2 regions of the Streptomyces sp. NPDC002088 genome follow, and region 2 is predicted to be linked to the other one. Evidence: predicted binding sites of a transcription regulator. Region 2 holds the regulator's gene; the other holds the start of a gene.
What was found. Region 2 encodes HspR, which represses chaperone genes until heat shock. Its sites were predicted from a motif close to TTGAGNNNNNNNNNCTCAA; they were not measured.
Positions count from the first base shown of each region.

Region 1: the regulator HspR is predicted to act here: its motif matches at 5,133-5,151, upstream of lon (endopeptidase La).

Region 1 is NZ_JBEOXO010000010.1:134,206-141,969, reverse strand. Features, by position in the region: gene ABT114_RS22790 (protein phosphatase 2C domain-containing protein) at 88-873, shown strand; gene ABT114_RS22785 (MarR family winged helix-turn-helix transcriptional regulator) at 901-1,395, opposite strand; gene ABT114_RS22780 (lysozyme) at 1,625-2,446, shown strand; gene lon (endopeptidase La) at 2,702-5,110, opposite strand; gene ABT114_RS22770 (GNAT family N-acetyltransferase) at 5,320-6,159, shown strand; gene ABT114_RS22765 (TIGR03086 family metal-binding protein) at 6,135-6,701, opposite strand; gene ABT114_RS22760 (sulfatase family protein) at 6,850-7,764, shown strand, end outside.
Region 2 is NZ_JBEOXO010000002.1:333,633-341,396, forward strand. Features, by position in the region: gene ABT114_RS05230 (sugar ABC transporter substrate-binding protein) at 1-591, opposite strand, end outside; gene ABT114_RS05235 (PA14 domain-containing protein) at 898-3,327, shown strand; gene ABT114_RS05240 (heat shock protein transcriptional repressor HspR) at 3,406-3,858, opposite strand; gene dnaJ (molecular chaperone DnaJ) at 3,864-5,048, opposite strand; gene grpE (nucleotide exchange factor GrpE) at 5,097-5,753, opposite strand; gene dnaK (molecular chaperone DnaK) at 5,750-7,606, opposite strand; gene ABT114_RS05260 (MraY family glycosyltransferase) at 7,701-7,764, opposite strand, start outside.

The DNA of each region.
Region 1 (7,764 bases), on a different contig from region 2:
AGGCGCCTGACCTGCAACGGTGCGTCAATCCAACGACTGATGCCAGCCTTTCGCGCACCTTGTGAAGGGGTGGTGCAGACTGGCCGAATGCGTACGGAACTTGTGTCGGAGCCCGGCCACCGGGCGCACCCCAACGAGGACTTCGCGAGCGTCGGACTACCCGCCTCCGGACAGGGCGGCTCGCTCGTCACCCTGGACGGCGTGACGCCACCGCCGAGCGCGACGGGCTGTCTGCATTCGGTCCCCTGGTACACCGCGCGCCTCGGCGGGGCCCTGACCGAACTGACCGTTTCCCTCCCGGATGTCCCACTGTCCGAGGCTCTCGCCCGCGCCATCGCCCGCACCGCCGAGGCCCACGCGGACACCTGTGACCTTTCTCACCCGCGTACCCCGCAGGCCACCGTCGTCCTAGCCCGCTGGTCCCAGGACACGGTCGAGTACCTGGTCCTCTCCGACTCGGCCCTCCTGCTCCAGTCCCCCGACGGCACGGTCACCCCCGTCCTGGACGACCGCATCGCCCGCCTGCCCCGCTCCGCCCTCGCCACCGACGCGATCGTGGACGCGACCGTCCGCAACAAGGAGGGCGGTTTCTTCACCGCGGCGGCCGATCCCACGGCGGCCGCCCGCGCGGTGACCGGCACCCTGCCCCGCACCGAGGTCCGCGCCCTGGCCGCGCTGACGGACGGGGCGGCGCGCTGGGTGGAGAAGTTCCGGGAGGGCGACTGGGCGGACTGCTTCGCCCTCGTACAGAAGGAGGGGCCGCAGGCCCTGGTGGACCAGGTCCGCGCGCTGGAACTGGCGGACACCGACCGTCGGTTCCTGGGCCGGAGCAAGACGCACGACGACGCGACGGCCGTGTACGTGGAGCTGTAGGGGCCCGTAGGCCGGGGGAAGGGACCGCTACTTCTCCATCCCCCGGTTCAGCTGGTGCAGCAGTCGCGCCAGCTCGGCGACCTCGCCGCGTTCCCAGTGGGCGAGCTGGTTCACGTAGCGCGCTCGGCGGGCCTCGCGCACCTTGCCGACCCGGCTGCGGCCTTCCGGGGTGAGGGCCACCAGCCAGGCGCGGCCGTCCGCCGGGTCCGGCTCGCGGGTGACCAGGCCGAGCTCCTCCAGGGCGCGCAGCTGGCGGGACATGGTCGCCTTGCCGACGCCGATGTAGCCGGCGAGCTCCGTGGCACGCTGCCGGCCGCACTCCTCCAGCCGTACGAGGAGCCCGTACGCGGCGGGCTCCAGGTCCGGATGGACCTCGCGGGCCATCTCGCCCTGGTTGGCCCGGGCGCGCCGCAGCAGCATCGTCAACTCGCGCTCAAGGGACAGGAACTCCTGGTCCGCACCACTACTCCACGACGTCCGCGCTTCGCCTCGATGTGCGTCGCCGTTTCCGTCCTCGTGCACGTCAGCACCCCTGATCCGGTTTCCCGTTCGTGAAAGTTCTCGCCGAAATCCGTCATCCCCCCAGCTCCGCCAGTATTTCGCAGGCGTAGACCAACGGCAGCCTCCGGACCCCCTTCCCAGCGTCCGGTCTACGGGCGTAGCTTCTTCACCAGGCACCGCATGGCATGCCCACGCCACCGTTGTGGGTGATCCGGCCCCTCCTCGCACCACCAAGCCTCGGAGGCACGTCATGCCCGTACACAGACCCGGCTCCATCCGTCCGCGCGCCGCCACCGCCGCCGTCGCGCTCCTCCTCGCCGCCTTGTCCCTCACGATCCCCAGCTCCGCCCAAGCCGCCGACGTCCCCGCCCGCGGCTCCGCCAGCATGGGCATGGGCGTCCTCGCCCACGACGGCCAGGACGGCACGCCCGTCTCCGGTGACGCCACCCAGACGGAAGGCGTGGACGTCGCCAGCTACCAGGGCAACGTCGCCTGGTCGACCCTGTGGAGCAGCGGGGCCAAGTGGGCGTACACCAAGGCCACGGAAGGCACGTACTACACGAACCCGTACTTCGCCCAGCAGTACAACGGCTCGTACAACGTCGGCATGATCCGCGGCGCGTACCACTTCGCCACCCCCGACACCACCAGCGGCGCCACCCAGGCCAACTACTTCGTCGACCACGGCGGCGGCTGGTCCAAGGACGGCAAGACACTCCCGGGCGCCCTCGACATCGAGTGGAACCCCTACGGCGCCGCCTGCTACGGCAAGACGACCAGCGCGATGGTCACCTGGATCGCGGACTTCCTGAACACCTACAAGTCCCGCACCGGCCGCGACGCCGTGATCTACACGGCCACCTCCTGGTGGACCCAGTGCACCGGCAACTACAGCGGCTTCGCGTCCACCAACCCGCTGTGGATCGCCCGGTACGCATCCGAAGTGGGGACGCTGCCGGCCGGCTGGTCGTACTACACGATGTGGCAGTACACGTCGTCAGGAGCGACGGTCGGGGACCACGACAAGTTCAACGGGGCCCTGGACCGGGTGGTCGCACTGGCCAACGGCTGAGCCCGCACGGGACAACGGCCGGGCCTCTCCCACGGGAGCCCGGCCGTTGCGTTCGGAAGGTCGGATCAGATCTCGGACCAGATCTCGGATCAGCCCTCGGATCGGATCAGCACTTGCCCGCGGGCCTGTCCCGCTTCACGAGGTTCGTGCAGCCGGTCGTGCCGTCCAGCCACAGCATCCGCTGCCCGGTGCCGGCGGCCGCGGAAGGCCCGGGCCCCCAAGGGGACCCGGGCCTTCGTCATCCGGACGCGTCCGTCACGCCGCGACCGGAACCTCCACGTCCGCGGAGGCGGGGGCCAAGGCCAGTTCGAGCACCTGGCGCACATCCGTCACCGGGTGCACGTCCAGCTTCTCCAGCACCTCCGCCGGGACGTCGTCCAGGTCGGGCTCGTTGCGCTTGGGGATGATCACCGTGGTGACACCCGCCCGGTGCGCGGCGAGCAGCTTCTGCTTCACGCCACCGATCGGCAGCACCCGGCCGGTCAGCGAGACCTCGCCGGTCATCGCCACGTCCGTACGGACCAGGCGGCCGGACAGGAGCGACGCGAGTGCCGTCGTCATCGTGATGCCGGCGCTCGGGCCGTCCTTGGGGACCGCGCCCGCCGGGAAGTGGATGTGCACGCCCCGGTCCTTCAGGTCGGCGACCGGCAGTTCGAGCTCGGCGCCGTGCGACCGCAGGAAGCTCAGCGCGATCTGCGCCGACTCCTTCATCACGTCACCCAGCTGACCGGTGAGGGTCAGACCCGCCGCGCCCGTCTCGGGGTCGGCCAGCGACGCCTCGACGAACAGGACGTCACCGCCCGCGCCGGTGACCGCGAGCCCGGTGGCGACACCAGGGACGGCCGTACGGCGCTCGGCCGGGTCCTGCGCGGACTCGGGCACGTGGTGCGGCCGGCCGATCAGAGCGCGCAGGTCGCCGTCCGTGATCGTGAACGGCAGCTTCCGCTCGCCCAGTTCGTGCTGGGCCGCGACCTTGCGCAGCAGCCGCGCGATGGACCGCTCGAGGGTACGGACACCCGCCTCACGCGTGTACTCGCCGGCGAGCTTGCGCAGCGCGCTCTCGTCCAGGGTCACCTCGTCCTTGCCGAGCCCCGCCCGCTCCAGCTGGCGCGGGAGGAGGTGGTCACGGGCGATGACGACCTTCTCGTCCTCGGTGTAGCCGTCCAGGCGGACCAGCTCCATACGGTCGAGCAGGGCCTCCGGGATGGCTTCGAGCACGTTGGCGGTGGCGAGGAACACCACGTCGGACAGGTCGAGTTCGACCTCCAGGTAGTGGTCGCGGAAGGTGTGGTTCTGCGCCGGGTCGAGGACCTCCAGCAGGGCCGCGGCCGGGTCGCCGCGGAAGTCGGAGCCCACCTTGTCGATCTCGTCGAGCAGGACCACCGGGTTCATGGACCCGGCCTCCTTGATCGCGCGGACGATACGACCGGGCAGCGCGCCGACGTACGTACGCCGGTGCCCGCGGATCTCGGCCTCGTCGCGGACGCCACCGAGGGCGACCCGCACGAACTTCCGCCCCATCGCGTGCGCGACGGACTCGCCGAGCGAGGTCTTGCCGACGCCGGGCGGGCCGACGAGCGCCAGCACGGCACCGCCGCGGCGGCCGCCGATGACACCGAGGCCCCGGTCGGTACGGCGCTTGCGCACCGCCAGGTACTCGGTGATCCGCTCCTTCACGTCCTCCAGACCGGCGTGCTCGGCGTCCAGGACCGCCTTGGCGCCCTGGATGTCGTACTGGTCCTCGGTCCGTTCGTTCCACGGCAGTTCGAGGACGGTGTCGAGCCAGGTGCGGATCCACGATCCCTCGGGCGACTGATCGCTCGACCGCTCCAGCTTGTCGACCTCCTTGAGGGCGGCCTCACGGACCTTCTCGGGAAGGCCGGCGGCCTCGACACGGGCGCGGTAGTCGTCGGACTCCTCGCCGTCCTTCTCGCCGTTCAGCTCGCGCAGCTCCTTGCGCACGGCCTCCAGCTGGCGTCGCAGCAGGAACTCCCGCTGCTGCTTGTCGACGCCCTCCTGGACGTCCTTGGCGATCGTCTCGGCCACGTCCTGCTCGGCGAGGTGGTCGCGCAGCTGCTGGGTGGCGAGCTTGAGGCGCGCCACCGGGTCGGTGGTCTCGAGGAGCTCCACCTTCTGCTCGGTGGTCAGGAAAGGCGAGTAGCCGGAGTTGTCGGCGAGCGCGGAGACGTCGTCGATGGCCTGCACACGGTCCACGACCTGCCAGGCGCCGCGCTTGCGCAGCCAGGCGGTGGCGAGGGCCTTGTACTCCTTGACCAGCTCGCCGACGTGACCGGGCAGCGGCTCCGGCACGCTCTCGTCGATACGCGTCCCCTCGACCCACAGGGCGGCGCCCGGCCCGGTCGTCCCGGCACCGATCCTCACCCGCCCGCGGCCGCGGATCAGCGCGCCCGGGTCGCCGTCGGCCAGCCGGCCGACCTGCTCGATCGTGCCGAGCACACCCGTCCCCGGGTACGCACCGTCGATGCGCGGCACCAGCAGAACCCTGGGCTTCCCGGGCTCCGACCGCGCGGCGGCCTGGGCGGCCTCCACCGCGGCGCGTACGTCGGCGTCGTTCAGGTCCAGCGGCACCACCATTCCGGGCAGCACGACCTCGTCGTCGAGCGGCAGCACAGGCAGGGTGAGCGGTGTGGACGTCGAAGCCATGATCTCTCCCTAGGCAGTCAAGTTGAGTTATGCCGACTCAATGCACGGCAGTCCTTGATTGTTCCCAGGTCGACGTTCGCTCTGAGCGATCACGACGGTCGGGTTCGGTGACGAGGATGTCGTGGACGCGGCGTCGGCATCGGCGTCGGCGCCGGACCTGGCTCATGAAAGGGCGTGTCCCCGCCTCGTACTGCCCGTACCGTCTCCCCATGACGGACACGCAGACCCTGCTCGACGCCTACGACGCCCAGATGCGCCGCACCCCGCCCCCCGGAGTCGCGCACGAGTACGACGGCCCGCTGCTCCGTATGGACCTCGGCTACCGCGGCTTCGTCACCGGCCCGCGTGACCTCGGCGGCCTGCATGGCCGGGAGCTCGACGAACTGATCATCCGGCAGCGGGACTTCTTCGCGGCGCGCGGGAAGGCCGTGGAGTGGAAGGTCCGCGGGCATGACGCCCCGCCCGACCTCACGGACCGCCTGCGCGCGGCGGGCTTCGAGCCCGAGACGCAGGAGACGGTGCTCGTCTGTCCCGTGGCGGAACTGGCCGTCGAAACGCCCGCGCCGCCGGACGGCGTCACGTTGCGGCAGGTCACCGCCGATGCCGACATGCACCGTACAGCGGCCCTGGAGACAGCCATCTGGGGCCTGGACCTGAGCGAGATCGCCGACGACCTCATCCGGCGCGTCGCGCGCACCCCGGACGAGATCGCGGTCCTCGTCGCCGAGGCGGAGGGCGAGGTGGTCTCCGCGGCCTGGCTGATCTTCCGCCCCGGCACCGAGTTCGCCGCGCTGATGGGCGGCTCGACGCTCGCCGAGTGGCGCGGCAAGGGCATCTACCGTGCCCTGGTGGCCGCCCGTGCCGAACTCGCCGCCGCCCGCGGTGTCCGTTACCTGCACGTGGACGCCTCCGACGACAGCGCGCCCATCCTGCGGCGGCTGGGCTTCCGGGCGGTGACCACGACGACTCCGTACGTGTGGTCACCGCCCGGCGACCGGCAGCGTCAGGACACGGACCAGCAGAGTCAGGACACCGACCGGCCGAGGTAGGCCAGCAGCAGGCCGTGCGGTGCCGCGCCCGGCGGGGGCGGCACCGCCGGGCCGAACACGCCGGGTACGCGGAACGCGTCGAAGCCGGCCATGCCCCGCATCGTCGACAGCAGTTCCTCGCACAACTCCTCGTCCACCAGATCCCGTTGCCCCGTCGCGACAGCGAGGTCGACGCCGTGGACGCAGACCTCGGTGAGGTGAACCATCGCCGCGAGGGGGCCCGGCAGGGCGCCGAGGGAGATGTGGACGACGGTGTCCAGGGCACCGGGTCTCCGCCAGGCCGCGAGATCGAGTCCGGCCGCGGTGGCGTACGCGCCGGCCGGGTCGGTGCCCAGCCAGTCCGACTCGTGCTCGGCGCCGGGGTCGGTGCCGTCGAGTTCGGCGGCGAAGATGCGCATGCCGCCCACGGTGTGGTTGAGGACGGCTCTCGCGTCCCACTCCGCGCACGGTGTGCCGTTCACCCACTGGCCGTCGGTCACACCGGCGACCAGGCGCCCGGTGGCCACGACGGCCCGTTCGATCTGCCGGACCTCGTCCGTCACGTCAGCCTCCCCCGTTCCGTGGCGCGCCCGTCTCCACGCCCCCGCAAGGACATCGCTACACGCCCGCAATGCCATTCACAGGCAACTCACGCACAATGCCAGCAGATTCACAGCGGGCATGTCACGCGAACGGGTACGCAACGGGGCCATGGGGGACGAAGTGAGCGACGACCAGCAGCATCGCAGGGGGCCGAGCCGGCGGGCGCTCGTCGTCGGGGCCACGGCGGTCGCGGCCGCGGTGGCGGTTCCCGTGGCCGTCCGGGCGACGCACGCCGACGACAGCGGCACGGCAGCGGCCGCCGACAGCCCGTCCCCGACCCGGCAGGCACCGGCCGCCCGCCGCGTCCCCGCGGCCACTGCGAGCCCCAGCACCAGCCCCAGCACCAGCCCCAGCCCCCGCGCCCGCTCCGACCACCGCCCCAACATCCTGCTGGTCCTCACCGACGACCAGCCCAAAGAGACGGAGTGGGCGCTGCGCCGGACCGTCGACTGGCTCGGCGGCCAGGGCGTCACCTTCGCTCGGGCGCACGCCAACACCCCGCTGTGCGCCCCGTCCCGCGCCTCGATCATGTCCGGCCGGTACGCCCACAACCACGGCGTCCTCGACACCCGCCACCCGAACCACCTCGACCAGCGCACCACCGTCCAGCGGCGGCTGCACGAGACCGGCTACCGCACGGGCCTGTTCGGCAAGTACCTCAACTACTGGCACCCCGCCGACAACCCGCCCCACTTCGACGAGTGGCTGCTCCAGGAACCGGTCGCCTACAACAACGGCCACTACAACGACAACGGCACGGTCCGGACCATCCCCGGCTACAACACCACCGTCATCAAGGACCGCGCCCTCGCCTTCATCGAGCGGTCCCGCACCGACACCCGGCCCTGGTTCGCCTACGTCGCCACACGTTCCGCGCACGAGGTGAACATCCCGGAGAAGAAGTACGCCGACACCCGCGTACCGGAGTGGCAGGGCAGGCCCTCCGTCACGGAGACCGGCACAACAGACAAGGCCGACAAGCCGCCGTACGTGCGCAGAGCACGCCACACCCTCGCCGAAGGC
Region 2 (7,764 bases):
GATCGCCACCTTGCCGTTGAGCTCGGAGAGCGCGCCCTCCTTGAACTGCGCGGCGTTCGGGTCGGTGGGCGAGCCGTTGATCATGACGATCTTGTCCGAGGTGTCGCTCATGGCCTCGGCCAGAGTGCGCCCCTGCACCTCGCCGACGAGCTCGTTGTCGAAGGAGACGTACGCGTCGATCGGGCCCTCGGCCAGCCGGTCGTAGGCGATGACCGGGATGCCCGCGTCCTTGGCCTTCTTCACCGTGCCCGCGATGGCGTGCGAGTCGACGGCGTCGAGCAGGATGACGTCGACCTTGTCGTCGATCATCTTCTGCATCTGGGTCGTCTGCGTGTCCGCGTCGGAGCCGGCGTTGGCGTACAGGGTCTTGCCCTGCTTGTTGGTGAGGGAGGCGACCTTCGCCTTGATGATGGGGTAGTCGAACTCCGCGTAGCGCGTGTTCGTCTTCTCCGGCATCAGCACGCCCACCGTGACGTCGTTGCCCTTGGTCGGGCTCGCGTCGGCGCTGTCCCCCGTCGTGTTCAGCATGCCGCAGCCTGCCAGCGAGAGGGTCAGGGTGGACGCGGCCACGGATATGGCGATACGGCGCATTCGGGGGCTCACTTCAGGTGCGTTCCGGACATGGGTGCGGCATGGTGACCCAGGTGTCTGAAAAGCCAACGCGTCGGCAACCATCGGCGTCAAGCGGAATCACTTAACGAGATAGCAACATCACGCTCCGCTTTGCTCAGACTCGATCGTAAAGACGCTGCGGAATCTTCTCCAAACGCTCTTTACGGACCCTCCATCCAACGGAAGTTCATGCGCAGGCAAAGATCCGTACAACCAACCCGCCTCCTCGTGAGTCGTGATCACGACGGGCTTAAGCCCCCGTCCCGATCCCGACCAGAGGACCGCATGAACCCAGCCAGACGACGCACGTCCACGGCGACCGCCACCGCCGTCGTGCTCGCCACCGCCGGTGGCCTCCTCACCGCCGTAGCCGCACCCGCGTCCGCCGCCACGACCTGCACCTCCCCGGTCTACAAGCGGCAGTTCTACGCGAACACCGCGTTCTACGGCACTCCGAAAAGAACGGACTGCGACAGCGCGATCGACCAGAACTGGGGCACCAAGGCCCCGGCCTCCGGCCTGCCGACGAACAACTTCGGCGTCCGCTGGACGGTCACCCGCGACTTCGGCTCCGGCGGCCCCTTCACGTTCTCGGCCGCCACGCAGGACGGCGTACGGGTCTACGTCGACGGCGTCCGCAAGGTCGACCTCTGGAGGAACGTCTCGTCCACGGTGAAGAAGACGGTCAACGTCACCGTCCCGTCGGGCAAGCACACCCTGCGCGTGGACTACGTCAACTGGACCGGTTCGGCGAACGTCAAGTTCGGCTACACGCCCCGAACTTCCGCGAGCGTCGACAAGGTCAAGCCGCTCGTCCCGACAGGGACTTCGGTGACGTACGACAAGACCACCGGCAAGGCGAAGGTCTCCTGGTCGAAGAACAAGGAGATGGACCTCGCCGGCTACCGCGTCTACCGCCGTCTGAAGGGCGCGGCGTACCCCACCAAGCCCCTGGCGACGACCACCTCCACCTCGTACACCGACGCGACCGTGCCGAAGACCGGCGCGACCTACTACTACGAGGTCCGCGCCTACGACAAGGCGGGCAACGCGTCGGCGGGCACCGCCGACCAGGCCGTGGTCACCGTGGACAAGACACCGCCCGCGGCACCCTTCGTCGAGATGGACTCGTGCCCGGTCGACCAGCCCTTCGCGGCCCCGGAGCTGGTCACCACCGCCCAGAACGCGGCCGACATCGCGTGGTACGAGATGCAGCGCCTCAACCCCGTGACCAACACCTGGAGCACCGTCTACTCCGGTGCCAAGGGCGCGATCTGCGACACCGGCCGCCCCGCCGACGGCACCAAGGTCACCTACCGCGGCCGGGCCCGGGACGCCGCCGGGAACTGGTCCGCGTACTCGGCCGCCACCACGTTCACCACCTCCGACCTGACACCGCCGGCGCCCGTCTCCAGCGTCCGGGTCGAGTACCGGTCGGGCGTTCCCCACCTGGTGTGGTCCCCGGTCACCGGGGCCGCCTCGTACCAGGTCCTCCAGTACGACCCCTCGACCGGCGGCTACTCCGACGCCCTGTCCGGCGGCGGCAGCACCGCGCAGACCGACGTCGTGCCGCGCCAGCTGCTCTCGGTCGCCGACAGCTACCGGTACGCGGTGCGCTCGGTGGACGCCAAGGGCAACGCCGCCGCCCCGACGGAGATCACCCTGGCGATGGCCGACCGGCCGGAGGCCATCGCCCCGTTCGCGACCACCGCGGTCAACTATGGCGAGGGCGTGTCGATCGAGTGGAGCGGCGCCGACCCGTGGACCTTCGACTCGGACCAGCCGCTGCTCACCTACCGGATCGTCCGCACCGACAAGGCGACCGGCGAGAGCAGCGTCGTGACCGGGTGCAAGCCGAACAGCTCGCAGGACCTGCCGGTGACGGACCCCAAGACGTACTGGACCTGGGCCGGTGACGACGCCCCCGCCTACGCCGGCAGCCAGCAGATCAACGGCGTCTGCCGGGACATCTCCGGCGCGTCCGAGACGACGTACGACTACACGGTCGTGACGATCGACCCGTACGGCCATGAGTCGGCGCCCGGTCCGGCCGCCACGGCGACCACGTCGGACACCGTACGTCCGGCGCCGGTCGAGAACCTGACGGCCGAACGGGTTCCGCTCGGTGTCCGGCTGACCTGGACACCGCCCGCCGACGACGACGTGAGCGGCTATCACGTGTGGCAGAGCACGACCGACCCGGACACCGGAGAGACGGTCTGGGACTCCAACTGCTTTTCGAGCACCTCGATGTCGGCGACCGAGATCCTCTGCCCGACGATCCCCGACGGCGCCACCCACCTCTACCGGGTCGCCGCCACGGACGGCACCGCTCTCGCCGACCCGGACGACATCGCGGCCTTCAACCCCGCCGAGGTCTCCGTCACCCTGCCGGACACCCGCCCGCCGGGCTGGACCGGCACCGAGGTCCGTGAGGACCAGTACCCGGAGCTCTACGTCCGCTGCGGCGAGACCATCTACGACATGCCGTGCGGCGACTACACGGACTACCGCTGGGAGAAGTGGGACGCGGCCGCCGGCGCCTGGACCACGTTCGCCACGGGCAAGGTGACCGACCCGGAATTCCACATGGACACCACCGTGCACGAGGACCCGCTCGGCCTGTACTACTACCGGGCCGTCTACATCGACCCCACGGGCAAGGAGGAGGTCGTCGAGCAGGAGGCGTACGGCATCTGGGACTCCTGGCTCTGACCGCACACACGGCTCCGGCCGCACACGAAGGGGCCCGGGAAGTCTCCCGGGCCCCTTCGTGTGCGTACCGTCGGACCGTCAGTCCGAGGACTGCTGCCGCTTCGGCCGCCACACCACCAGCGCGCTCGTCTGCTGGACCTCCTGGTACGGGACCAGGTCGCGTCGGTAGGAGGCGTGCACCGCGGCCTCGCGCTGCTGCATCGCGGCCGCCGCGCCGTCCAGGGCCGCTTCCATTTCCGCGACGCGGGACTGGAGGGCGGCGACCTGGTTCTCCAGTTCGATGATCCGCTTGATGCCGGCCAGGTTGATGCCCTCGTCCTGCGACAACTGCTGGACGGTGCGCAGCAGTTCGATGTCGCGGGCCGAGTAACGCCGGCCCCGGCCCGCGGTGCGGTCGGGGGAGACCAGGCCCAGGCGGTCGTACTGGCGAAGCGTCTGCGGGTGCAGGCCGGAGAGCTGGGCCGCCACCGAGATGACGTAGACCGGGGTCTCCTCGGTCAGTTCATACGGGTTACGCCGACGGCCTTCCATCACTCTCAAGCTCCCTTCGCGGCCTCGAACAGCTCCGCCCGCGGATCCTCCTCCGCGGTCGCCTCGCGATACGCCTCCAGTGCGTCACGAGCCTTCCCCGACAGGTCCTTCGGGACACTCACCTCGACGGTGACCAACAGGTCTCCGCGGGTGCCGTCCTTGCGGACCGCGCCCTTGCCGCGGGCGCGCATGGTGCGGCCGTTGGGCGTGCCCGGGGGCAGCTTCAGCGTCACCGGCGGGCCGCCGAGGGTCGGAACCCGGACCTCGCCGCCGAGCGCCGCCTCCGTGAACGTCACCGGGACGGTGACGGTGAGGTTGTCGTCCTTGCGGCCGAACACCGGGTGGGAGCCGACGTGCACGACGACATACAGGTCGCCGGCCGGGCCACCCCGCTCGCCGGGCGCGCCCTTGCCGCGCAGCCGGATCCGCTGCCCGTCGGTGACGCCCGCCGGGATGCGGACCTGCATCGTGCGGGAGGACTTGGCGCGGCCGCTGCCGTGGCACTCCAGGCAGGGGTGCTCGGCGATCAGACCGCGGCCCTTGCAGTCCGGGCAGGGGTCCGTCAGCGAGAACCCGCCGCCGGAGCCCCGCGCCACCTGGCCGGTGCCGACGCAGGTCGGGCACACGCGCGGTGTGCCGTTCTTGTCGCCGGTGCCGGAGCAGGCCTTGCACGGCTGCTGCGAGGTCATCCGCAACGGGACCGTCGCGCCCTCGATCGCCTCCGTGAAGCTCAGCGTGACCTCGGTGTCGATGTCCTGGCCGCGCCGGGGCTGGGTGCGCGTGCCGGTGCCCGCGCCGCCCCGGTTGAACAGGCCCCCGAAGACGTCACCGATGCCGCCGCCGAAGCCGCCGGCCCCTCCGCCGCCGCCCTGGGCGCCGCCTCCGAAGAGGTCGCCCAGGTCGAAGTTGAAGTTGCCGCCGCCCGCGCCGGGCCCCGGACGGAAGCCGCCGTTGCCGAAGAGGGCGCGGGCCTCGTCGTACTCCTTGCGCTTCTTGGGGTCACCGAGGATGTCGTTCGCCTCGGAGATCTCCTTGAAGCGCTCCTCCGCCTTGGCGTTGCCCTTGTTGGCGTCCGGGTGGAACTCGCGGGCGAGCTTCCGGTACGCCTTCTTGATCTCGGCTTCGGTGGCGTCCTTGGGGACGCCGAGGACCTTGTAGTAGTCCTTCTCGATGAAGTCCTTGGTGCTCATCCCCGACGTCCCTCCTTCCTCATCCGTATCGCACTACGTATGGCAACGTCAGCCCTCGTCCGGGCCACCGCTCTCCTTGTCGTCAGCCGCCTCGGCCGACTCGTCGGCCTTGACGGTCTGCGCCCCCGGCTGGGGTTCGGCCACCGCCACCCGCGCGGGGCGGATGGTGCGCTCGCCGATCCGGTACCCGGGCTGCAGAATCGCCACGCAGGTCGTCTCGGTGACGTCCGGCGCGTAACTGTGCATCAGGGCTTCGTGGATCGTCGGGTCGAAGGGCTCGCCCTCCTTGCCGAACTGCTGCAGACCCATCTTCGCCGCCACGGTCTCCAGCGACTCCCCGACGGACTTGAATCCGCCGAGCAGTTCGCCGTGTTCCCGCGCGCGGCCGACGTCGTCGAGCACGGGCAGGAGCTCGGTCAGGAGGCTCGCGATGGCGATCTCCTTGACCGCGATCCGGTCGCGCTCGACCCGGCGGCGGTAGTTCTGGTACTCGGCCTGGAGCCGCTGGAGGTCCGCCGTGCGCTCGCCGAGCGCCGTACGCACCTGGTCCAGCTGGGCCACCAGACCCGCTGTCTGGTTCGCGTCCCCGGCCGGGGCCGCCGCCTCCTCCGCGGAGGGGGTGGCGGCCTTCGGCTCGGCGTCGTCAGGGGTGGCGCCGGAGGGGACGTCGGGCTTCTCCTCGAAGCCCGGGGTCTCCTCCGTCACGCGGCACCGTCCTTGCGCTCGTCGTCCACGATCTCGGCGTCCACGACGTCGTCGTCAGCGGCCGCGGCACCACCCGGGGCAGCGCCCTCCGGACCGCCGGCGGCGGCACCCTGCGCGGCCTGGGCGTCGGCGTACATGGCCTGGCCCAGCTTCTGCGAGACGGCCGCGACCTTCTCGGTCGCCGTACGGATCTCGGCGGTGTCCTCGCCCTTGAGCGCGGTCTTCAGCTCCTCGACCGACGCCTCGACCTCGGTCTTGATCTCGCCCGGGACCTTGTCCTCGTTGTCCTTGAGGAACTTCTCGGTCTGGTAGACGAGCTGCTCGCCCTGGTTGCGGGCCTCGGCGGCCTCGCGGCGGGCGTGGTCCTCCTCCGCGTACTTCTCGGCCTCTTCGCGCATCCGGTTGACCTCGTCCTTCGGCAGCGAGGAGCCGCCGGTGACGGTCATCTTCTGCTCCTTGCCGGTGCCGAGGTCCTTGGCCGTGACGTGCATGATGCCGTTGGCGTCGATGTCGAAGGCGACCTCGATCTGCGGGACACCACGCGGGGCCGGCGGCAGACCGGTCAGCTCGAACATTCCGAGCTTCTTGTTGTACGCCGCGATCTCGCGCTCGCCCTGGTAGACCTGGATCTGCACGGACGGCTGGTTGTCCTCGGCGGTGGTGAAGATCTCGGACCGCTTGGTCGGGATCGTCGTGTTCCGCTCGATGAGCTTCGTCATGATGCCGCCCTTGGTCTCGATACCGAGGGACAGCGGGGTCACGTCGAGGAGCAGGACGTCCTTGACCTCACCCTTGAGGACACCGGCCTGGAGCGCGGCGCCGATGGCGACGACCTCGTCCGGGTTCACACCCTTGTTGGCCTCGTTGCCACCGGTCAGCTCCTTGACGAGCTCGGCGACGGCGGGCATACGGGTGGAGCCACCGACGAGAACGACGTGGTCGATCTCGCCGAGCTGGATGCCGGCGTCCTTGATGACGTTGTGGAACGGCGTCTTGCAGCGCTCCAGCAGGTCAGCGGTGAGCTGCTGGAACTGGGCGCGCGTGAGCTTCTCGTCCAGGTGCAGCGGGCCCTCGGCGGACGCCGTGATGTAGGGCAGGTTGATCGAGGTCTCGGTGGACGAGGACAGCTCGATCTTCGCCTTCTCAGCGGCCTCGCGGAGGCGCTGCAGGGCCATCTTGTCCTTGGCGAGGTCCACGCCGTGGCCGGCCTTGAACTGCTGCACCAGGTAGTCGACGACACGCTGGTCCCAGTCGTCACCACCGAGGTGGTTGTCACCGTTGGTGGCCTTCACCTCGACGACGCCGTCGCCGATCTCCAGCAGGGACACGTCGAAGGTGCCGCCACCGAGGTCGAAGACGAGGATCGTCTGGTCGTCCTTGTCGAGGCCGTACGCGAGCGCGGCCGCGGTGGGCTCGTTGACGATACGAAGGACGTTGAGACCGGCGATCTCACCGGCTTCCTTCGTCGCCTGACGCTCGGAGTCGTTGAAGTACGCCGGGACGGTGATGACCGCGTCGGTCACCTTCTCGCCCAGGTAGGCCTCGGCGTCGCGCTTCAGCTTCTGCAGGATGAACGCGGACATCTGCTGCGGGTTGAAGACCTTGCCATCGAGCTCGATCTTCCAGTCCGTGCCCATGTGACGCTTCACGGAGCGGATGGTCCGGTCCACGTTCGTGACCGCCTGGCGCTTGGCGACCTCGCCGACGAGCACCTCACCGTTCTTCGCGAAGGCGACGACGGACGGCGTGGTCCTGGCACCCTCGGCGTTGGTGATGACGGTGGGCTCGCCGCCCTCCAGAACGCTGACGACGGAGTTAGTCGTGCCCAGGTCGATGCCGACCGCACGTGCCATGGTGATTTCCTCCAGCTGACTTGAGTGGAACGGACTCAAGTGTGCACGAAGGCCCCCGCCCGGTCAACAGAGCTGAGCCTTACCGACTCAACTCTTATCCGTTCCTTACACGCAACTGGGCGCTGACCTGCGCCGATGCGGTCCGCCGCGCACCCGGC